Regions from separate parts of the Arthrobacter sp. QXT-31 genome, predicted to be linked through region 1. Evidence: riboswitches for the same ligand, from Rfam matches in the RefSeq annotation. Region 1 holds a riboswitch; the other holds the start of a gene.

Region 1 (10,963 bases):
ATCCAGAGCCGCTCCTGGCGGGCCGTTTCAGCCGGCATGCGCCACGTGCTCACGCCTGCACTCCGGCCTCGGCGAGCTCGGCCGGGGCATTAGGCGTGCCGAACGGCTCCCCGGAGCGGACCGGCTCGGTGAGCCGGGCATAGGTGTCCGGGCGGCGGGTGGTGAGGAACGGGAAGAGCGTCAGCCAGTCCTTGCGCTGGTCGAGGTCGAGGTCGGCCACGAGGACCGCCGACTCGTTCCGGGGTGCCTGGACCAGGACGCGGCCGTAGGGATCCGAGATGAAGGAGGAGCCATAGAAGTTCAGGCTGCCCTCCTGGCCCCAGCGGTTCGGGACCACCATGAACAGGCCGTTGGCGATGCCGTTGCCCACGATGACCTGCTGCCAGAGCGGCTGGGTGTCAAAGTCCGGGAACAGCGGCTCGGAACCGATCGCCGTCGGGTAGACGAGCAGTTCGGCGCCGCCGAGGGAGTACATGCGCGCCAGCTCGGGGAACCACTCGTCCCAGCAGGTGGGCATGCCCAGCCGGGCACCGCCGAGTTCAGCCGGGGCATGAACCTGGTAGGCATCCTCCGCGGCAGGACCCTGGCGGAAGAACTTGTCCTCGTAGTATCCGGCGGTCACCGGGATGTGCAGCTTGTGGGTGCGGGCCAGGAGTTCGCCGGACGGCGAGACCAGGATGGAGGTGTTCAGGCCCAGCCCGTCGTCGGAGCCGTCCGGGTTGGCGGCCCGCTGGTAGAGCGAGGCGTGCACACTGATGCCGTTCCGGCGGGCGGCCTCGGCCGCGAAGCGGAAGGTGGGGCCCGTCAGCAGGTCCTCGGCGGCGTCGGAGGGGCGGGGGCGGTGCTGCCCCTGCAGCGCCAGGTCGTTCTCCGGAACCTGGTCGGCGGGGTAGCGGGAGAGGGTGAGCTCGGGCAGGAACACCACGGTGGCACCCAGCCGGGCGGCACGGTCGATGCCGTCGTTGAGCTCTGCACGGAGTGCGGCGGCGCTGCTGTGCCAGCGGTGCTGTACGACGCCCACCCTCAAGGAAGGACGTCCGGACGGCGCTGTCCGGGCGAGCGAAGCAGGAGCGTTGGGGCAGTTTATTTCGATCATGATGATGATTACTCCAGTGAGACGACCGTCACTAAATGAATGACGTTCATTTAGTATGCACGTGCGGCCGTGGCGTGGCAAGGGTTATTTGAATGCCGATCATTTATGACCCTGCCCGCTCGCGACCGGAAGTTGGTGCCCGGAAAATTAGTAAGTAAGCTGATTGTGAAATTCGCACTCCGCTGCTCCCCGTTCTGGAGCGCCTGCGGTAGCGTCGAAAGCACTGGACCATTCGAGGAGGATTCATGAAGGCTTCACCGACACTGACCAACAACATGCAGGCCGTCCTGACGGACCTGATCGAACTGCACATCCAGGGCAAGCAGGCGCACTGGAACATCGTTGGAACCAACTTCCGGGATCTGCACCTCCAGCTGGACGAAATTGTCACCGCCGCCCGGCTCTTTGCCGACGACATGGCCGAACGGATGCGCGCCCTGCATGCCCTGCCGGACGGACGCAGCACCACCGTGGCCAAGTCGACGAACCTTCCCCAGTTCCCGGAGGGGCTCATCAACACCAAGGATGCGATCGACCGCATTGTGGCCGCGCTGGAAGCGGCCGTGGGCACCATGCGCAAGGTCCATGACGAGGTGGATGAGGAAGACCCCACCACCGCAGACCTGCTGCACACCTTCATCGAAAAGCTCGAGCAGTTCGCGTGGATGACCGCCGCCGAGAACATGAAGGCGACGGCCAGCGTCACGCAGCCTGACAGCAAGTAGCCGCGCGGGCAGTTATTGCCCGCGCCGGTTGTCATGGGCGGCCCTGGAGGGATTCCACCGGGGCCGCCCGATTCTGTGTCTGCTACTTCTTTGTGCCCGTTACTTCGCGCGTCCCGACTACTTCTCGCGGTGCCCGCTACTTTGCGCGCGGGATGCGGCGTAGTACGACGGCGGCAAGGGCCGATGCTGCAGCCATCAGTACCAGCCCAATCGCCGCAGTGATATGGACGCCGGAGTCAAAGGATGCCCGGGCTGCTGCCGTCAGCGCCTCGGCCAGCGGTGCCGGCAGCGATCCGGCGAGCTCCATCGCGCCGGCCAGTGTTTCCCCGGCCTTGTCCGCCGCCGCTGCAGGGACCGTCTCCGCAACGACTGCCGGCAGGGCGAGGTGCTGCTGGTAGGACGCGGTCAGGATGGATCCCAGCACCGCCGTGCCGAGGAGTGAGCCCACTTCGTAGCCCGTCTCGGAGATCGCTGCCGCTGCGCCGGACTTCGCTGCCGGCGCTGCTCCCAGAATCAGGTCGTTCGAGATGGTCTCGGCTGCTCCCACACCCACGGCCAGGAGAAGGAGGGCGGCCAGCAGCGTGGCGGGGCCGCCGTCGTGATTTCCGAACGTGACCAGGCAGTAGCCGGTGGCGCTCAGTGCCAGTCCCGCGGCCACCACAAAGCCGGGCCGTACCTTCCTCACCAGCGGAACCACCAGCAGGCCCGCCAGCACCATGGCCGTAAGCGCGGGCACCATGGCGGTGCCGGACTCCGATGGTGACATGCCTTCGAGCAGCTGCAGGTGCTGTGCCAGGAACAGGATGAAGCCGTTGTAGGAGAACAGCGACAGGATGTTTGCCGTGATCGCCGTGCTAAACACCGGGTTCCCGAACAGGGACAGGTCCAGCAGTGGCGATGCCAGGGCCTGCTGGCGTCGGACGAAGAGGAAGCCCATGGCCATGCCGAAGGCCATGACGGCGAAGGGGGCCAGGCCGGGCCCGTGGGTTGCCAGTTCCTTGATGCCGTAGACCACCGGCACCATGGTCAGCATCGACAGCACCACGCTGGGGGCATCCACCCGTCCCGGCTTCGGATCCTTGGATTCGGGGATGAGGAAGCGGCCCAGGATCAGCGGCGGCAGCATGATCGGCACGGCCACCAGCAGGACTGCGCCCCACCAGAAATGCTCCACCAGCCAGCCGCCAAAGATCGGCCCCAGCGCTGCACCCCCGGAGAAGCATGCCGCCCAGATGGCAACGGCCAGCCTCCGCCTGCCCGGTTCCTGGAAGATGTTGCGGATCAGGGACAGCGTGGACGGCATGAGCATCGCGCCGAAGAACCCGAGTGCTGCGCGGCCGGCGATGAGCCATTCGGCACTCGGTGCGAACGCAGACGCTGCGGACACGGCCGCAAAGCCCGAGATGCCGACCAGGAGCAGGCGGCGGCGTCCGATCCTGTCTCCAAGGCTGCCCATTGCCACAAGGAGCCCGGCAAGGACCAGCGCGTAGGCGTCCACCACCCACAAAAGCTCCACGCCTGAGGGATCCAAGCTGCGCGCGATGGCGGGAAGGGCGAACGTCAGTGCCGTATTGTCCACGGCCACCAGGAGGACCGGGAACATGAGCAGGGCCAGGGCGAACCAGTCGCGGCTCTTGTGTGCAGCCGCGTTGCCGCCGGTGAGCCTCGGGCTAAGCGTCGAGTGGATCGTCATGAAATAACTATACCGTCTGGACGGTACAGTTATCACCCTCTTTGCCGGAACCGGGCATGATGGAATCCATGCCCAGAAAACCGGTCGCGCGCGGCGCAGTCCTCGATGCCTTCGAATCCCTCCTGATTGAGGTGGGGGAGCGCGCTGCCACACTCGACGCCGTGGCCGCCCGCGCCGGCGTCTCCAAGGGCGGGCTCCTGTACCACTTTCCGAACAAGGAGGCGCTGATCGGCGTCCTGCTGGACCGGCTGGATGAGTTCGCCGAGGCGGATGCCCAGGCCATGGCAGCGGCCCCCGAGGGTGCTGCCGCCTACTTCATCAAGTCATCGGTCTGGGCCGATACGCCGCTGGACCGGGCCATCGTGGCTGCCACCCGGCTCGCCGAAGTGGCGCACGAGGAAACGCGGCGCCGGTTCGCCCACATCCAGCAGCGGTGGCTTGATGAGATCGCACGCGATGTCGGACCGGGCCTGGCCAAGGCTGTTTTGTACATGGGTGACGGGCTCTACTTCAACGCCATGCTGTCCATTGGCCCCGCCGCGACCCCGTCCGAGACGGCTGCGGACGTCGAAAGCCTCCTTGCCGCCCTTGACCGGCTGCGGGGGTAGGCCGGCTTGCGGCCGGGCTGCCGCCACGGTTTGTGGACGCGAACCCGCCGGAACGCATCGAAGCCGCCGGAAATTTCCAGCGAACGGGAGGCCTTCCGGCGTTTTCGTTCTGGGGCCGGCCGTCATGCCTCACCCTGCGCCGACACGGTTTGCGGACGCGAACCCGGAGTAGGAGAATGGGCTCGGTGGCAGCTGTCACCGCCCAACTTAATAAAGCCTTTGATCTGCGGCGGGAGAGTCCTGCAAGTAGGTACAAGCAGGCGCCGTAGGAGCAAAACCTCCCCAGGAATCTCTCAGGCCCACGTACCGCCGCGGCAAGGCAACTCTGGAGAGCAGCAGGCTGTCCCTGAAATGCTCCGCTCCACGCGGACGGTTCAGGGCGTGCTGTGCTCACCGACGGTGCAAGCGGGGCTGTGCGAGGGCGCAGCAACGCGGAATCTCTCAGGTCCAATACAGAGCGGGGAGGAACCCGAATCAATGTGGCGTACCCTGCGCCGCCTTAGTCATGGAGTTCCTTTTGACCGTTAGTTCAGCCTCCTCGTCCTTCGTCGACCGGCATATCGGCGCCCGCCGCCAGGCCGACGTCGAAGCCATGCTCAAGGCCGTCGGCTACGACACCCTCGACGCGCTGGTTGATACGGCAGTGCCCAACGACATCCGCCAGGACTCCCCGCTGGCGCTCGCCCCCGCGCTGAGCGAAGTGGAAGCCCTCGCCGAACTCCGGAAGCTCGCGGCGAAGAACAAGACTGCCGTGCAGATGATCGGGCAGGGCTACTACGACACCGTGACGCCGCCGGTGATCCGCCGCAACATCCTCGAGGCCCCCGCCTGGTACACCGCGTACACCCCGTACCAGCCGGAGATCTCCCAGGGCCGGCTCGAGGCGCTGCTGAACTTCCAGACCATGGTCCAGGACCTGACCGGGCTGCCCATCGCCAACGCTTCCCTGCTGGATGAAGCCACGGCCGTGGCCGAGGCCGTGCTGCTGATGCGCCGGGCCAACAAGAAGAACGAGGGCAAGACCGTCCTGGACGCTGACTGCCTGCCGCAGACCATTGCCATCGTGAAGGGCCGCGCCGAAGCGCTTGGCTTCGAGGTGGAGGTCGCGGACCTCGCCCAGGGACTGCCCGACGGCGACATCAACGGCGTCGTGCTCCAGCAGCCCGGCGTTTCGGGCCGGGTCTTCGACCACTCCGGAGTGATTGCCGCCGCCAAGGAGCGCGGCGCGCTGGTGACGGTGGCCGCCGACCTGCTGGCCCTGACCCTCATCACGCCCCCGGGCGAGCAGGGCGCGGACATCGCCGTCGGCACCGCCCAGCGCTTCGGCGTGCCGCTGTTCTACGGCGGACCGCACGCCGCCTACATGGCCGTGCAGAAGGGTCTTGAGCGCTCGCTGCCCGGCCGGCTCGTGGGTGTCTCCAAGGACTCCGCAGGTGTTCCCGCCTACCGGCTGGCGCTGCAGACGCGAGAGCAGCACATCCGCCGCGAGAAGGCCACGTCCAACATCTGCACCGCGCAGGCCCTGCTGGCCATTGTGGCCTCGATGTACGCCGTGTACCACGGCCCGGAGGGTCTGAAGGCAATCGCCGAAACTGCCCACGGCCACGCCAGGACTCTCGCCGCGTCGCTCAAGGCTGCCGGGCTGGACGTCCTCCACACCAGCTTCTTCGACACCGTGACGGTCTCCGTCCCGGGCAAGGCGGCCGCCATCGTCGCCGCCGCCGAGCAGAAGGGCATCAACCTCCGCAGCATCGACGCCGACACCGTTGGCATCTCCACGGATGAAACCACGACGACGGCCATTGTCGCCGACGTTCTCGCCGCCTTTGGTGCCACGGCAGTGGAGGCGGGTGACGGTTTCGCGCTGGAGACCGCCGTCGAACGTTCCTCCGCGTACCTGCAGCATCCGGTGTTCAACACGCACCGCTCCGAAACGCAACTGTTGCGCTACATCCGGAAGCTTTCCGACCGCGACCTTGCCCTGGACCGGACCATGATCCCGCTGGGTTCGTGCACCATGAAGTTGAACGCGACGGCTGAGATGGAGGCCATCTCCTGGCCGGAATTCGCCTCGATCCACCCGTTCGCCCCGGACTCCCAGACCGCGGGCTGGCGCGAACTGATCGCCGACCTTGAGGGGCAGCTGACGGAGATCACCGGCTACGACCAGGTGTCCATCCAGCCCAACGCCGGGTCGCAGGGCGAGCTCGCGGGCCTGCTGGCCATCCGCGGTTACCACCGCTCCCGCGGTGATGAGCAGCGCAACATCTGCCTGATCCCGGCATCCGCGCACGGCACCAACGCCGCCTCGGCCGTGCTGGCCGGCATGAAGGTGGTCGTGGTGGCCACTGCCGCCGACGGCACCATCGACCACGCGGACCTGTACGCCAAGATCGAGGCCAACAAGGATGCGCTCTCCTGCATCATGATCACGTACCCGTCCACGCACGGGGTATACGACGGCGATGTCCGCGAGGTCTGCGACGCCGTGCATGCCGCCGGCGGCCAGGTGTACGTCGATGGCGCGAACCTCAACGCGCTGGTGGGCCTGGCGCAGCCGGGCAAGTTCGGCGGGGACGTCTCGCACCTGAACCTGCACAAGACCTTCTGCATCCCGCACGGCGGCGGCGGACCGGGCGTCGGCCCCGTCGCAGCCAAGGCCCACCTCGCCCCGTTCATGCCGGGCGACGCGGCGACCTGGACGGAGGGCAACGACGTCCCGATCTCCGCGTCGCGCTTCGGCTCCGCGGGCGTGCTGCCCATCTCCTGGGCGTACGTGAAGCTCATGGGCGGGGCTGGCCTGACCGAGGCCACCAAGTCTGCGCTGCTCGCAGCCAACTACGTGGCGGCCAGCCTGAACGACTTCTTCCCCGTGCTCTACACGGGCGAAGGCGGCCTTGTGGCGCACGAGTGCATCCTGGACCTGCGCGAACTGACGGCCAAGACCGGCGTCACCGCCGAGGATGTGGCCAAGCGGCTGATCGACTACGGTTTCCACGCGCCCACGCTGGCGTTCCCGGTGGCGGGAACGCTGATGGTGGAGCCCACCGAGTCCGAGGACCTGGGCGAAATCGACCGGTTCATCAAGGCCATGATCGCCATCCGCGGCGAGATCGACCAGGTGGCCAACGGAGACTTTACGGTCCAGAACTCGCCGCTGCGGAACGCACCGCACACCGCGGCCGCCGCGATCAGCTCCGACTGGGACCGCGCCTACCCGCGCGAGCAGGCCGTCTTCCCCGGGCACACGCACAAGCAGGACAAGTACTTCCCGCCGGTGGGCCGCATCGACGGCGCAGCGGGTGACCGCAACCTGGTCTGCTCCTGCCCACCTCTCGAAGCGTTCGAGGACAACACAGCAGCGTTCGAAAACTAAAGCTCCCATGGTGGGCAGGCCGAAGCCGTACTTCGGCCTGCCCACCAGCACCCAAAGGATTCCTCAATGACTGAGAACTACACCGCCCTTTACGAGGAGCACAAGAAGCTTGGCGCCTCCTTCACCGACTTCGGCGGCTGGCAGATGCCCCTGAAGTACGGCTCCGAACTGGCCGAGCACCACGCCGTCCGCAATGCGGCCGGCATCTTCGACCTCTCCCACATGGGCGAAGTCTGGGTGACCGGCCCGGAGGCCGCAGCCTTCCTGGACTACGCCCTGGCCGGCAAGATTTCCGCCATGGCCGTCGGCAAGGCCAAGTACTCCCTGATCTGCAACGAGGACGGCGGCATCATCGACGACCTCATCGTGTACCGGCGGCCCTCTGACATTGAGGACAGCGACAGGTTCCTCGTGGTCCCGAACGCCGGCAACGCCAAGGTCGTGGCCCAGGCACTGGCGCAGCGGGCTGCCGGCTTCAACGCCGTTGTCGAAGACGTCTCCGCTGAGACGTCGCTGGTCGCCGTGCAGGGTCCCAAGGCCGAGGAGATCCTCCTGCGCCTGGTCCCGGCCGCCCAGCACGAGCTGGTCACCGGGCTGAAGTACTACGCCGCCGTCGAGGTCCCCTTCCTGGTGGGCGGTGCCAGCCGGAACCTGCTGCTGGCCCGCACCGGTTACACCGGTGAGGACGGCTTCGAGATCTTCGTGGAGAACGAAGGCGCCGCCGCCCTCTGGCAGTCGATCGTCGCCATCGCGGACGAGGGTGAGCTGACGCCTGCCGGTCTTGCCTCCCGTGATTCACTCCGCCTGGAGGCCGGCATGCCGCTCTACGGCAACGAGCTTTCCCTCGAGGGCGACCCGTTCGCCGCCGGCCTCGGCCCCGTCGTCGCGCTGTCCAAGGAAGGCGACTTCGTGGGCAAGGCCGCGCTGGCAGCCAAGAAGGAAGCCGGAGCAGGCTCCGCCACGGGCCGCAAGCTCGTGGGCCTCAAGGGCCTGGGCCGCCGCGCCGGCCGCGGGCACTACCCGGTCCTCAAGGACGGCAACGTCGTCGGTGAAGTGACCTCCGGCCAGCCCAGCCCCACCCTCGGCTACCCGGTCGCCATGGCCTACGTCGACGTCGCCTACGCCGAACCCGGCACGGCACTGGACATCGACCTGCGGGGCAAGGCGGAGCCGTTCGAAGTCGTCGCACTGCCTTTCTACAAGCGCTCAAAGTAGCCCAACCAGTCCTGCCCCCTAGTGCCGTTCCCGGCACCGGCCCCGTCGGGGCTGACATCCTCCGCGTGCTCGGTCGCGTAGACGCCCGCTGAGCGGACGTGACGCTCCCGAATGGGCCCACGCCGTCAGGGTGCCCTGGCCGAGCTTGCGAGGTTAGGGAGACGGTGGGGAGCACGCTTCCGGATGCCAGCCCCTAAGGGGCCTCTGTCAGCTCACCTTCGGGCAGGACAGCCGTCTCCAGTACGGGCGCCATCGAAAGCCAAAAGTGCTGGGGGAGGGGTGCCGGTGGAGTCCCCTGGAAACCTAGCATCGCCGAGTTAGTGCCTTCGAAAGCCAGGGCTCCAGCGCGTCTCGGCGAGCTCGATCACTGGGGATTGAGCTTGCCGAACTGTGCTCAAGAGCGGCCGAAGGCGCAGTGATTTTTGAATTGCCAGCGTTCTCTTCAACGGAACATTGGCACAAGCGGCGGGAGCGCGGTATCCGGAAGCGTGCGTCTAAGGGAGCGTCGCGTCCGCTCAGCGGGCGCCTTCGCGACCGAGCACGCGGAGGATCCCGTGTCCCGTCGCGTAACCCAGCCACAACTGTTTTTGTCCGCGAGTTTCACGAGCAAAGGAAAAATAAATGGCAAAAGTTGCCGCTGAACTGCAGTATTCCGCCGAGCATGAATGGGTTTCCCGCGGGGACGGGAATGTGGTGTCCATTGGCATTTCCGCCGTGGCCACTGACGCCCTCGGCGACATCGTTTACGTTGACCTGCCCGAGGTCGGCTCGGCCGTGACCGCGGGGGAGACCTGCGGCGAGGTGGAGTCGACGAAGTCGGTCTCTGACCTGTACGCCCCGGTCACCGGTGAGGTAGTCGAGATCAATGACGACGTCGTTTCCGATCCCGCGCTGATCAACAGCGACCCGTACGGTGCGGGCTGGTTGTTCAAGGTGGCCGCTGAGTCCGAGGGGCCGCTGCTGTCGGCCGAGGAGTACGCGTCCACGAACGGCGGCGAGCTGTGAGCGGCGCAGGTGCCGCAGGCACAGAAACAGTTGCGTTTGAGCAGGTTGTGTCGCCGAGCCTGAACGCTGACCTCGCGGAGCTGGATCCGGAGATCGCGGTGAAGATCGATGACGAACTTGGCCGCCAGCGCTCCGGTCTGGAGATGATCGCGTCGGAGAACCACACTGCGGCTGCGGTGATGCAGGCGCAGGGTTCGGTGCTGACCAACAAGTACGCCGAGGGCTACCCGGGCAAGCGGTACTACGGCGGCTGCGAGCACGTTGACGTGATCGAGCAGCTTGCCATCGACCGGGTCAAGGCCCTGTTCGGTGCCGAATACGCGAACGTGCAGCCGCACTCCGGTGCGCAGGCGAACGCCTCGGTGATGCACGCGCTGATCAAGCCGGGCGACACCATCATGGGCCTGAACCTGGCCCACGGCGGGCACCTGACCCACGGTATGCGCATCAACTTCTCCGGCAAGCTGTACAACGTGGTCCCGTACCAGGTCCGTGAAGATGACCACCGGATCGACATGGCCGAGGTGGAGCGCCTGGCCCAGGAGCACAAGCCGCAGCTCATCGTGGCCGGCTGGTCCGCGTACGCCCGGCAGCTGGACTTCGCCGAGTTCCGCCGGATCGCCGATTCCGTGGGCGCCTACCTGATGGTGGACATGGCGCACTTCGCGGGCCTTGTCGCTGCGGGGCTGCACCCGTCCCCGGTGCCGCACGCGCATGTCACCACGTCCACCACGCACAAGACCCTGGCCGGTCCGCGCGGCGGGATCATCCTGACCAACGACGCCGACGTCGCCAAGAAGATCAACTCGGCGGTGTTCCCCGGCCAGCAGGGTGGGCCGCTGGAGCACGTGATCGCGGGCAAGGCCGTGGCCTTCAAAATCGCCGCGTCCGCGGAGTTCAAGGAGCGCCAGGAGCGCGTGCTCGCCGGTGCCCGGATCCTGGCCGAGCGCCTGGTCCAGCCCGATGTGACCGCGAAGGGCATCTCCGTGGTCTCCGGCGGAACGGACGTGCACCTGGTCCTGGTGGACCTGCGGAACTGTGAGCTCGACGGGCAGCAGGCCGAGGACCGCCTCGCCGCCATCGACATCACCGTGAACCGCAACGCCGTGCCGTTCGATCCGCGCCCGCCGATGGTCACCTCCGGCCTGCGCATCGGTACCCCGGCCCTGGCCACCCGCGGTTTCGGCGAAGCCGCCTTCGCCGAGGTGGCGGACATCATCGCAGAGGCACTGACCGCCGACGCCG
Region 2 (10,963 bases), 670 kb from region 1:
CGCCACCGGGCGGTACATCGACGTCGACCAGCTGCACTATGTTGACTTCGAAAGCACCGTTGACTTCGAGAGTGCGGCCGGCGCCGGCTACTCGGTCAAGGGCCCGTCCATCATTCCCCGGCCACTGCAGGGCCAGCTGCCGGTCCTGGTGCCGGCCGGCCTGCTGAATGCGGACCAGCTGTCAGCCGGGGCAGCTGATGCCCTCCTTGTTTCCGCGCCCACCCCAGAGCTGCTGGCCGGGGAGGCTGCCGAGGCCCGTGCCGCCGCTCCCGGGGCAGCCATCATCGCGGAGCTCGACGTCGTCCTCGACTCCCGCGGGCAGAGCGCCGCCGGGCGGCTCGCCGAGCTGGATGCGTACACCCCGTGGCAGAGCAGCCGTGCACGGTTCGTCGGCAGCGCAGCGGAACTCACCGGGCTGCTGGCATCCGTTCTGGAGACTGCCGACGGCGTGCGTCTGCACCCTGCGGTGCTGGACGTGGACCTGGAGGAGCTGGCCCAGCTGGTGCTTCCCGCCCTCCGCCGCCGGGGCCTGCTGGCAACCCCGCAGCCCGGCTCCACGTTCCGCGACCTGTTGGGCCTGCAGCGCCCTGCCAGCCGGTATGCCGCTGCCACCATATCCGCTAGCTCCGCGGCCGATCACTAGGGAGAAACCCATGACAGACACACACATCGGCAACGGCTTCGTGCCCTCCGGCCAGCTGCAGCTGGGCGTTTTCTTCCAGGGCGTTAATTCAGGCACCGTCTGGAAGTCGGCCGAATCGGGATCACAGACGGACTTCGAATCCTTCCGCCGCATCGCCCAGACCGCGGAGCGGGGCCTGTTCGCCGCGTTCTTCCTCGGCGAGGGACTGCGGCTGCGGGAGCACCTCGGCCGCCCGCACGCCCTGGACGTCGCCGGCCGGCCGGACGCACAGACCATGCTGGCCGCACTGGCTTCCGTGACCAGCAGCATCGGGCTGGTGGCCACGCAGAACACCACCTACAACGACCCCGCGGATCTCGCCCACCGGCTCGCCTCGCTGGATCTGCTCTCCGGCGGCCGTGCGGCGTGGAATGTGGTCACCACGGACAACGCCTGGACCGGCGCGAACTTCCGCCGCGGCGGCTACCTGGACCACGCCGACCGGTACGTCCACGCCGAAGCGTTCGTCACCACGGCCAAGCGGATCTGGGACTCCTGGGCGGACGGCGCCATCGCTTCGAGCCCTGCCGCTGCCGCCTGGGCCGCGCCGGGTTCGGCCCGGCCCGTGCACCACGAGGGCAAGCACTACACGGTGGACTACGTTCCCCGGCTGCCGCGCAGCGCCCAGTACCGTCCGGTGCTGTTCCAGGCCGGCGACTCGCCAGAAGGCCGCGACTTCGCGGCCCGGCAGGCCGACGTCATCTTCTCTGCGCACCCGAAGCTCGACGACGCCCTGGGCTTCCGCCGCGACATCGTCCAGCGCACGGTCAATGCCGGCCGCGGTGCAAACGACGTCAAGATCATGCCCGCGAGCGAGTTCATCCTTGCGGCCACGCCGGAGGAGGCACTCGAGAAGAAGAACTGGGTGCGGAGCCTGCAGATCGGGCCCGAACAGGCCGTCGCCTACCTCGAACAGTTCTGGGGCCGCGAGCTGCAGGAATTCGATCCGGACGGCCCGCTGCCGGAGATCGATCCCGTGGTGGAGGAGACCTCCGAGACCCGCGGCAGCGGTTTCCACGGCGCCAAGGCGAAGCAACTGGCGGACCAGTGGCGGGCTGAAGCCAAGGACAAGGGCCTCAGCATCCGGCAGTTCGTCTCCGCACGGACCAGCCGCGGGGACTCCAGCTTCACGGGATCCTATACAGAGGTGGCGGACCGCCTGGCGGAGTATGCCCGCACAGGTGCGGTGGACGGCTTCAACATCTCGCCATGGCTGATCCCCACCGGCCTGGACGACATCGTCAACCACCTCGTCCCGGAGCTGCAGGAGCGCGGCGTCTACCCCACCGGGTACGCCGGGTCTACGCTGCGCGAGAACCTCGGGCTGGCGACGCCGGTCCGGCAGCCGGACTCCGTCGGCGTGGAAGTCTAGGCACATGGGCAGCGTCTCCGGCGGCGAGGACCGCAGCACCCCCGAGCGGAACACCCGCGGGCCCTATGCGCTCGGCCACGACGACGACGCCGCCGACACCATCCGGCTCCAGCTGACCGTCCGGGAACTGCTCCTGTAACAACCCCATCGATTGCTCCATAGGTGCCCTTTTCGAACCTCATAACGGCACCTGTGGAGCAGTCGATTGAGGTTTAAACTCAGGGGGACCCGGCTTCGTCAGGTGGCCACGAGTGACAGGAAATCCTCAATCCATGTCTGCACTCGGCCGTCGTCCAGGTGCAGTCCGTGCCTGCCGCCGTCGACCTTTATCAGCTGCGCGCCCGGAATCCGTTCCGCCATCGCGACGGCGTTCGCAGCAGGCGCCAGGGCATCCTCGCTGCCGTGGATGATCAGGGTCGGGGCCTGGATTTGCGCAAGAACATCCCACGCATCATGCAGCCGGCTTGCCCTGAAGTGCCTGCTTTTGACCGCAGCGGAGGCCTGCACCCGAAAGAACGCGGCTACAACCCCGGGATTTCGCTCCACAAAGGCGGGGCTGAAGAACAGCGGCACCATGCGTGCCGGGTCACCGCTGGTGAGTGCGGCAGTGGCGGCAGCGCTCCGGCCTGGTCCCCTGGCGTCGCCGGCACTTGTTGCGGCCAGGACGAGCGACGCCACCCGGGAGGGGAAGTCCACTGCCATCCACTGCGCAGCGCGGCCACCCATCGAGTGCCCATAGACGTGGGCCCTGTGGACGCCGACCGCATCCAGAACGGCAACCGCGTCCGCCGCAAAGGCACGCGTGGTGTAGTTTTCCGCGCTGCCTTCCGAGCTGGCGCCGATTCCACGGTGGTCGAAACGGATGACCCGGAACGAACGGGCCAGACCAGGCACCACCGGGTCCCAGCCGGCCATTCCCGTCGCCTGCCCCGCCACAAGCAGCAGCGGTTCGCCGCGGCCTTCCTCCGTCCAGGCAAGCTCCGCCCCGTCGGGGGTCACGGCCTTTTTCAACGGGGTCACCTGTTCAATGTACCCGCAGGGCGTTGGCCCGAGGATAGGGCAGTGAACGATTGGACCGCCAAAGCGCGAACGTACACTTGTGGCCCCATTTCGCCGCGGAAATGGGGCCACAAGTGTACGTTCGCGCTGTTGGAGTGCTTGGTTCAGGAGGCGTTGGCGCCTGCCGGAGTGCTCCAGTCCGTCGCGGGCTGGGCTTCGACGTTGTTGAAGGTGTAGAGGTGGATGCCCGCGAGTGCAGGTTCCGTGGCGGCCAGTTCCGAGACCAGGGACGTGGATGAGTAGCTGCCGGCGTTCAGGAGCCGGCGCGCGAGCGGTCCCTTGCGGTTCAGGAACTTCAGCGACGGACCAACCCCGATCTTCGTGGCCAGCGAGATCAGCTTGGCCTTGGGGACGGCCCCGGCCACTCCCGCCCAGATGGGAAGGCCGACACCCTCGCGGCGGAGCAGTTCGGCGTACCAGCCGATCCGGGTGGCCGAGAAGCACATCTGGGTGACCACGCTCGAGGCCAGATGCTGCTTCTCCAAGAGTGCATCGAGCATGTCCAGCTCGTTGCGCTTCGGATGGCCTTCCGGATATCCGGCCACGCCGATGGCCATGCTTCCGCCGGTCAGTTCGGCAATGTCCTCCATGAGCCGGAGGCTGTTGCCATAGGGACCGGCGGCTTCCACGGCATCGCCACCGATCGCGAAAACCTCGGTGATGCCCGCGGCCTCGCACTCGCGTAGCAGGCCCGCCAGCTGGGTCCGGCTGCTGAGGCCCCGAGCGGCCAGGTGGGGAATCACGTTGTAGCCGAGCCCGCCCAGCTGCACGGCGGCCCGCACGGTGGCCTCCGGCCCGTGGTGCGGCAAACAGGTCACCGTCAGCGTGGATCCGGCAGGAACGTGCGCCTGGACGTCGCGGATGATGCCGTCCGTGGGAATGATCTCCAGACGCACCGGCAAGTGGTTGAATCGCACGTTTGTCACCGCAGGATGACCGTCCGGTTCCCGGACAGGATGATTCTTCCTTCGGCGTGCCAACGCACAGCGTTCGTCAGGGCCTTGCACTCCGCGTCCTTGCCCACGGACGCCAGGTCCGCGGGGGTGTAGGTGTGGTCGACCTCGATCACCTGCTGCGCGATAATCGGGCCCTCATCAAGCTCTGAATTGACGTAGTGCGCCGTGGCGCCGACCGTCTTCACCCCGCGCTCATGCGCCTGGTGGTAGGGCTTTGCGCCCTTGAAGCTGGGCAGGAACGAGTGGTGGATGTTGATGGCCCTGCCGGCGAGCCGGGCGGTGGCCGAGTCACTGAGGACCTGCATGTAGCGGGCCAGGACCACCAGTTCGACGTCGAGCGCCTCCACGAGTTCCAGCAGGGCGCCTTCCGCTTCGGGCTTGGTGGCCGCTGTCACGGGGATGTGATGGAACGGGATTCCGTGCCAGGCCGCGAGCCCCGCCAGGTCCGGGTGGTTGGACACCACCGCTGCAATCTCCACAGGAAGTTCGCCGCTGCGGGCGCGGGCCAGCAGGTCGTTGAGGCAGTGGTCGTACTTGGACACCATCACCAGGATGCGCTGCTTGCGGTCGTGCCGCTCCAGGCGCCAGTCCATGCCCCATTCCCCGGCCAGCGGCGCGAAGCTTTCGCGGAGCTGTTCGACGGCGGTGGTGTCGCCGGCGGCAGTGTCACCCGGGGCGGCGGTTGAGGCGAAGTGCACCCGCATGTAGAAGTGCCCCGCGCTCCGGTCACCAAACTGCTTGAGGTCCACGATGTAGCACTCCTGCTTGAGGAGGAAATCCGCAACCGACTGGACGATCCCGAGCGAATCCGGGCAGGAGAAGGTGAGCACAAACTCCCCGGTTCCGGGCCCGCGGGACTGGGCCGCCGCCGTCGGGCCCGCCGCCGTCCGCTTTTCCTCGGTGCCGATCATCCCTGGACGCTCTCTTTCTCCTGCTGCCGGCTGTCCGCAACCTCGCGGACGGCGTTTTCCTCGGCGCGCAGCTCGTCCTGGAAGGCCTCGTAGCGGGCAATGTGGGCAGGCCGGCGGCGCAGCACCAGCCAGGCAGCACCGAGGAGGACGAACCAGACCGGTGTGACCAGCAGGGCGGCCAGCGTGTCGGGTTGAGTGGTGAGGGTCCACAGCACAAAGCCGAAGAACGCGAAGACCGCCCACACCATGGGAATGCCGCCAGGCATCTTGAACTTGGAGGCGGTGTGCAGATGCGGGCGCCGGCGGCGGAAGGCGATGTAGCTGGCGAGGATGATCGACCAGACGAAGACGAAGCAGACGGCAGAGACGGTGGTAACCATGTCGAACGCCTTGCCCACGTCCTGCCCGGCGTACATGAGCACCACGCCGGAGAGCAGCAGCACGCAGGACAGGAACAGGGCGTTGTTGGGTACCTTCCGGCGGGACAGGCTGCTGAAGACGGCTGGCGCATCCCCTTCCTCGGCCAGGCCGTAGACCATGCGCGAGGTGGAGTAGATGCCGGAGTTGGCCGACGACATCGCCGAGGACAGGACCACGAGGTTGACCACCGTGGCAGCCGCCCCGAGACCGGCCAGCGAGAACATGGCGATGAACGGGCTGTGGCCGGCGGCGAACTGGGTCCAGGGCGTGACGGACATCAGGATAATGAGGGCGCCCACGTAGAAGAGCAGCACGCGCACCGGAATGGAGTTGATCGCCTTGGGCAGGTTCCTCTCCGGGTTCTTGGCCTCGGCGGCGGTGGTGCCCACCAGTTCGATGCCCACGAACGCGAACACGGCGATCTGGAAGCCGGCCACGAAGCCCATGAATTCATTGGGGAAGAAGCCGCCGTGGCTCCACAGGTTGGTGAAGCTGGCCTGCCCGGAGTCGCTCTGGAAACCGGTGAAGATCATGAACATGCCCACGATGATCAGGGCAGCGATGGCGATGATTTTGATGAGGGCGAACCAGAATTCGGTTTCGCCGAAGGCCTTGACGGTGGTGAGGTTCAGCAGCAGCAGGATGGCCACGGTGGCCAGGCCGGGGATCCAGAGCGGCAGTCCCGGCCAGAGTTCACGGGAGTATCCGGCGATCGCGATGACGTCCGCAATTCCTGTGATCACCCAGCAGAACCAGTAGGTCCAGCCGGTGAAAAAGCCCGCCCAGGGGCCCAGCAGGTCGGCGGCGAAATCGCTGAAGGACTTGTAGTTGAGGTTGCTCAGCAGCAGTTCGCCCATGGCCCGCATGACGAAGAACAGCATGAAGCCGATGATCATGTACACGAAGATCACCGACGGCCCGGCCGCGGAAATGGTTTTGCCCGAACCCATGAACAGGCCGGTGCCGATGGCGCCGCCAATGGCAATCAGCTGGATATGGCGGTTGCTCAGCTGCCGCTCAAGGCGCGGAGCTTCCCCGGCCGGGGATGCAGGAGGGTGAATCGTCATAAGGAACTCCATTGTTCAAGTGGCGCCAATGGCCACACTGACAGGGTTCCTCCCCGCTCTGTACTGGACCTGAGAGATTCCGCGGACATGGTTGACCGCTTTGCACCTTCGGTGAGCCCGGGCACGCCAGGCTGCTTTTCAGAGTTGCCTCGCCGCGGCGGTACGTGGGCCTGAGAGTTTCCTGGGGAGGGTTTGCTCCTACGGCGCCCGCTGATGTACCGGCAGGGCTCTCCCGCCGCAGATCGTAAGCGTTTTCAATTATGAAAGCGAGGGCCGCGGTCCTGCCCTGGAAGCCCGGTCCGTGCCGGTCAGCCCAGTCCCGCTAGCCACCGGGTTCAGTGTGGTCTCGGTCACGAAGAATTGTCAAACCCCGGCTCCCCGAGGCCTTCACGATCCTCGCCGCGGAGGCTTGGCCCGACCGCGTTTTGGCATTCGCCGCCCAGTGCTGTACTGTGTGAGCCGAATCACCCACATCTTCATAGCCTTTCGAACCGTGGCGGGAGAGTCCTCCCAGTCATGCACCGGGCAGGCGCCGTAGGAGCAAATCCTCCCCAGGAATCTCTCAGGCCCCAGTACCGCCGCGGCGAGGCAACTCTGGAAAGCAGCCAAGCATTGTTTGGCTCACCGACGGTGCAAGCGGACACCCGTGTCCGCGGAATCTCTCAGGTCCAATACAGAGCGGGGAGGAACCCAAATCCATGCCGTGCCACCCCTGGCCGGCCAGACCTGGAGTTCCTCATGACGATTCAATCGCTTCCGTCAACGTTCGCTGACCGGCATATCGGCGCCCGCCGCCAGGCCGACATCGACACCATGCTCAAGCACGTCGGCTATGACACGGTCGACGGCCTGGTTGACGCCGCCGTTCCGGCCTCCATCCGCCAGGAAAACGCGCTGCGCCTCACGGCGGCCCTCAGCGAAGTTGAGGTCCTGGCCGAGCTTCGCCGGCTTGCGGCCAAGAACAAGACCGCCGTGCAGATGATCGGCCAGGGCTACTACGACACCGTGACGCCGCCCGTGATCCGCCGCAACATCCTCGAGGCCTCCGCCTGGTACACCGCGTACACGCCGTACCAGCCGGAGATCTCCCAGGGCCGGCTCGAGGCGCTGCTGAACTTCCAGACCATGGTCCAGGACCTGACCGGGCTGCCCATCGCCAACGCTTCCCTGCTGGACGAAGCCACGGCCGTGGCCGAGGCCGTGCTGCTGATGCGCCGCGCCAACAAGAAGAACGAGGGCAAGACCGTCCTGGACGCGGACTGCCTCCCCCAGACCATCGCGATCGTGAAGGGCCGCGCCGAAGCGCTTGGCTTCGAGGTGGAGGTCGCCGACCTCGCCCAGGGACTGCCCGACGGCGACATCAACGGCGTCGTGCTCCAGCAGCCCGGCGTTTCGGGCCGGGTGTTCGACCACTCCGGCGTGATCGCGGCCGCCAAGGAGCGCGGCGCGCTGGTGACCGTGGCCGCCGACCTGCTGGCCCTGACCCTCATCACGCCTCCCGGCGAGCAGGGGGCCGACATCGCCGTCGGCACCGCCCAGCGCTTCGGTGTCCCGCTGTTCTTCGGGGGCCCGCACGCTGCCTACATCGCCGTCCGCACCGGCATGGAGCGCACCCTTCCCGGCCGCATCGTCGGCGTTTCCAAGGACAACGCCGGAGCTCCCGCGTACCGGCTTGCCCTGCAGACCCGCGAGCAGCACATCCGCCGCGAGAAGGCCACCTCCAACATCTGCACCGCGCAGGCACTGCTGGCCATCGTGTCGTCCTTCTACGCCGTCTACCACGGCCCCGACGGACTGAAGGCGATCGCCGAGACCGTCCACCGCAACGCCCGCGTCCTGGCTACGGCACTGAAGACTGCCGGCCGCGAACTGGACAGCGAGACCTTCTTCGACACCCTCACCGTCCGCGTTCCGGGCAAGGCCGCCAAGGTCATCACCGCCGCGGAGGCCCGCGGCATCAACCTCCGCTACATTGACGCGGACACCGTGGGCGTCTCCATCGATGAGACGACGACGGCGGAAACACTGTCCGCTGTTGCCGTCGCCTTCGGCGCGGGTCCGGTTGGGGACGCGGCGGGCTTTGCACTGCCTGAGGCCGTGCTGCGCACCTCGGACTTCCTGCAGCACCCCGTGTTCAACACGCACCGCTCCGAAACCCAGCTGTTGCGCTACATCCGGAAGCTTTCCGACCGCGACCTTGCCCTGGACCGGACCATGATCCCGCTGGGTTCGTGCACCATGAAGCTGAACGCAACGGCCGAGATGGAAGCCATCTCCTGGCCGGAATTCGCCTCGATCCACCCGTTCGCCCCGGACTCCCAGACCGCGGGCTGGCGCGAACTGATCGACGGGCTGGAAGCCGACCTCGCCGAGATTACCGGCTACGACCAGGTGTCCATCCAGCCCAACGCCGGGTCGCAGGGCGAGCTCGCCGGCCTGCTGGCGATCCGCGGGTACCACCGCTCCCGCGGCGACCACCAGCGCAACGTCTGCCTCATCCCCGCCTCCGCGCACGGCACCAACGCGGCCTCGGCCGTGCTGGCCGGCATGAAGGTGGTCGTCGTGGCCACCGCCACCGACGGCACGATCAACCACACGGACCTGTACACCAAGATCGAGCAGTACCGGGACGTTCTCTCGGCGATCATGATCACCTACCCCTCCACCCACGGGGTGTACGACGGCGACGTCCGCGAAGTATGCGACGCCGTCCACGCCGCCGGCGGCCAGGTCTACGTCGACGGTGCCAACCTCAACGCGCTTGTGGGCCTGGCGCAGCCGGGCAAGTTCGGCGGGGATGTCTCGCATCTGAACCTGCACAAGACCTTCTGCATCCCGCACGGCGGCGGCGGACCCGGCGTCGGACCCGTCGCGGCCAAGGCCCACCTCGCCCCGTTCATGCCGGGCGACGCCACCAAGGCTTCTTCCGAGGGTGCCGTGGACGGACACGGCGTTGCGATCAGCGCATCGCGGTTCGGTTCGGCGGGCGTACTGCCCATCTCCTGGGCATACGTGAAGCTCATGGGCGGCCAGGGCCTGACCGAAGCCACCAAGTCGGCCCTCCTCGCGGCGAACTATGTCGCTTCGCGGCTGGATGAGTTCTTCCCGGTCCTTTACACCGGCGACAGCGGGCTGGTGGCGCACGAGTGCATCCTGGACCTGCGCGGCCTCACCGCGAAGACGGGCGTCACCGCCGAGGACGTGGCCAAGCGCCTGATCGACTTCGGTTTCCACGCGCCCACGCTGGCGTTCCCCGTGGCCGGCACCCTGATGGTGGAGCCCACCGAGTCCGAGGACCTGGCCGAGATTGACCGGTTCATCGAGGCGATGATCACCATCCACGCCGAGATCGACCAGGTCGCGAACGGTGACTTCACCCTGGAGAACTCCCCGCTGCGCAACGCACCCCACACGGCAGCCGCCGTCGTCAGTTCCGACTGGAACCGTTCCTACCCGCGCGAGCAGGCCGCCTTCCCCGTGCCCTCGCTCCGGCAGGACAAGTACTTCCCGCCGGTGGGCCGCATCGACGGCGCGGCCGGTGACCGCAACCTCGTCTGCTCCTGCCCTCCCCTTTCCGAGTTTGAAAACTAAGGACCTCCCATGACCGAGAACTACACCGCCCTCTACGACCAGCACAAGAAAGCCGGCGCATCCTTCACCGACTTCGGCGGCTGGCAGATGCCGCTGAAGTACGAATCGGAACTTGCCGAGCACCATGCAGTCCGCAATGCCGCCGGCCTGTTCGACCTCTCCCACATGGGCGAAGTCTGGGTCACAGGCCCGGACGCCGCGGCCTTCCTGGACTATGCCCTCGCCGGCAAGCTGTCCGCCATCACGGTGGGCAAGGCCAAATACTCGCTGATCTGCGACGCCGACGGCGGGATCATCGACGACCTGATCTCTTACCGCCGAGCTGAGGACAAGTACCTCGTGGTGCCCAATGCGGGCAACGCAGCCAAAGTGGCCGCCGCCCTCGCCGAGCGCGCAGCGAACTTCGACGTCACCGTCGAGGACGCCTCCTCGGAGACTTCGCTGATCGCGGTCCAGGGTCCCAACGCGGAGGCGATCCTGCTGCAGCTCGTCCCGGCCGAACAGCACTCCCTGGTAACTGACCTGAAGTACTACGCGGCCGTTGAGGTCGGGATTGCCGTCGGCGGCGCCGTCCAGGATCTCCTGCTGGCCCGCACCGGCTACACCGGCGAGGACGGCTTCGAGATTTACGTGCCCAATGACGATGCAGCCCGTCTCTGGGAATCGCTGCTCGCGGCCGGCGAAGGGCACGGGCTGGTCCCCGCCGGCCTCGCCGCCCGCGACTCGCTGCGCCTGGAGGCCGGCATGCCGCTTTACGGCAACGAGCTCTCCCTCCGGGTCAACGCCTACGCGGCCGGACTCGGTCCGGTGGTTTCCCTGGCCAAGGAAAGCGACTTCGTGGGCAAGGCGGCGCTGGCCGACCTCAAGGCAGCCGGCGTCGGTTCCACCATCGGGCAGAAGCTCGT

Evidence for each region. A riboswitch is a leader RNA that binds a small molecule or an ion and turns the genes downstream of it on or off. The one in region 1 is predicted to bind glycine.
Region 2: linked by a shared signal. The riboswitch ahead of cycA (D-serine/D-alanine/glycine transporter) and the one ahead of gcvP (aminomethyl-transferring glycine dehydrogenase) in region 1 are both predicted to bind glycine.

The regions. Positions count from the first base shown of each region.
Region 1 covers NZ_CP019304.1:1,364,451-1,375,413, reverse strand. Annotated here, with positions in the region: gene BWQ92_RS06200 (agmatine deiminase family protein) at 1-38, opposite strand, end outside; gene BWQ92_RS06195 (nitrilase-related carbon-nitrogen hydrolase) at 50-1,096, opposite strand; gene BWQ92_RS06190 (Dps family protein) at 1,342-1,821, shown strand; gene BWQ92_RS06185 (MFS transporter) at 1,958-3,514, opposite strand; gene BWQ92_RS06180 (TetR/AcrR family transcriptional regulator) at 3,583-4,122, shown strand; glycine riboswitch at 4,343-4,441, shown strand; gene gcvP (aminomethyl-transferring glycine dehydrogenase) at 4,628-7,498, shown strand; gene gcvT (glycine cleavage system aminomethyltransferase GcvT) at 7,565-8,713, shown strand; gene gcvH (glycine cleavage system protein GcvH) at 9,335-9,718, shown strand; gene glyA (serine hydroxymethyltransferase) at 9,715-10,963, shown strand, end outside.
Region 2 covers NZ_CP019304.1:2,036,144-2,047,106, forward strand. Annotated here, with positions in the region: gene BWQ92_RS09230 (LLM class flavin-dependent oxidoreductase) at 1-643, shown strand, start outside; gene BWQ92_RS09235 (NtaA/DmoA family FMN-dependent monooxygenase) at 654-2,054, shown strand; gene BWQ92_RS24480 (hypothetical protein) at 2,059-2,193, shown strand; gene BWQ92_RS09240 (alpha/beta fold hydrolase) at 2,292-3,074, opposite strand; gene BWQ92_RS09245 (methylenetetrahydrofolate reductase) at 3,218-4,030, opposite strand; gene purU (formyltetrahydrofolate deformylase) at 4,036-4,980, opposite strand; gene cycA (D-serine/D-alanine/glycine transporter) at 4,977-6,467, opposite strand; glycine riboswitch at 6,616-6,712, opposite strand; glycine riboswitch at 6,955-7,055, shown strand; gene gcvP (aminomethyl-transferring glycine dehydrogenase) at 7,206-10,058, shown strand; gene gcvT (glycine cleavage system aminomethyltransferase GcvT) at 10,068-10,963, shown strand, end outside.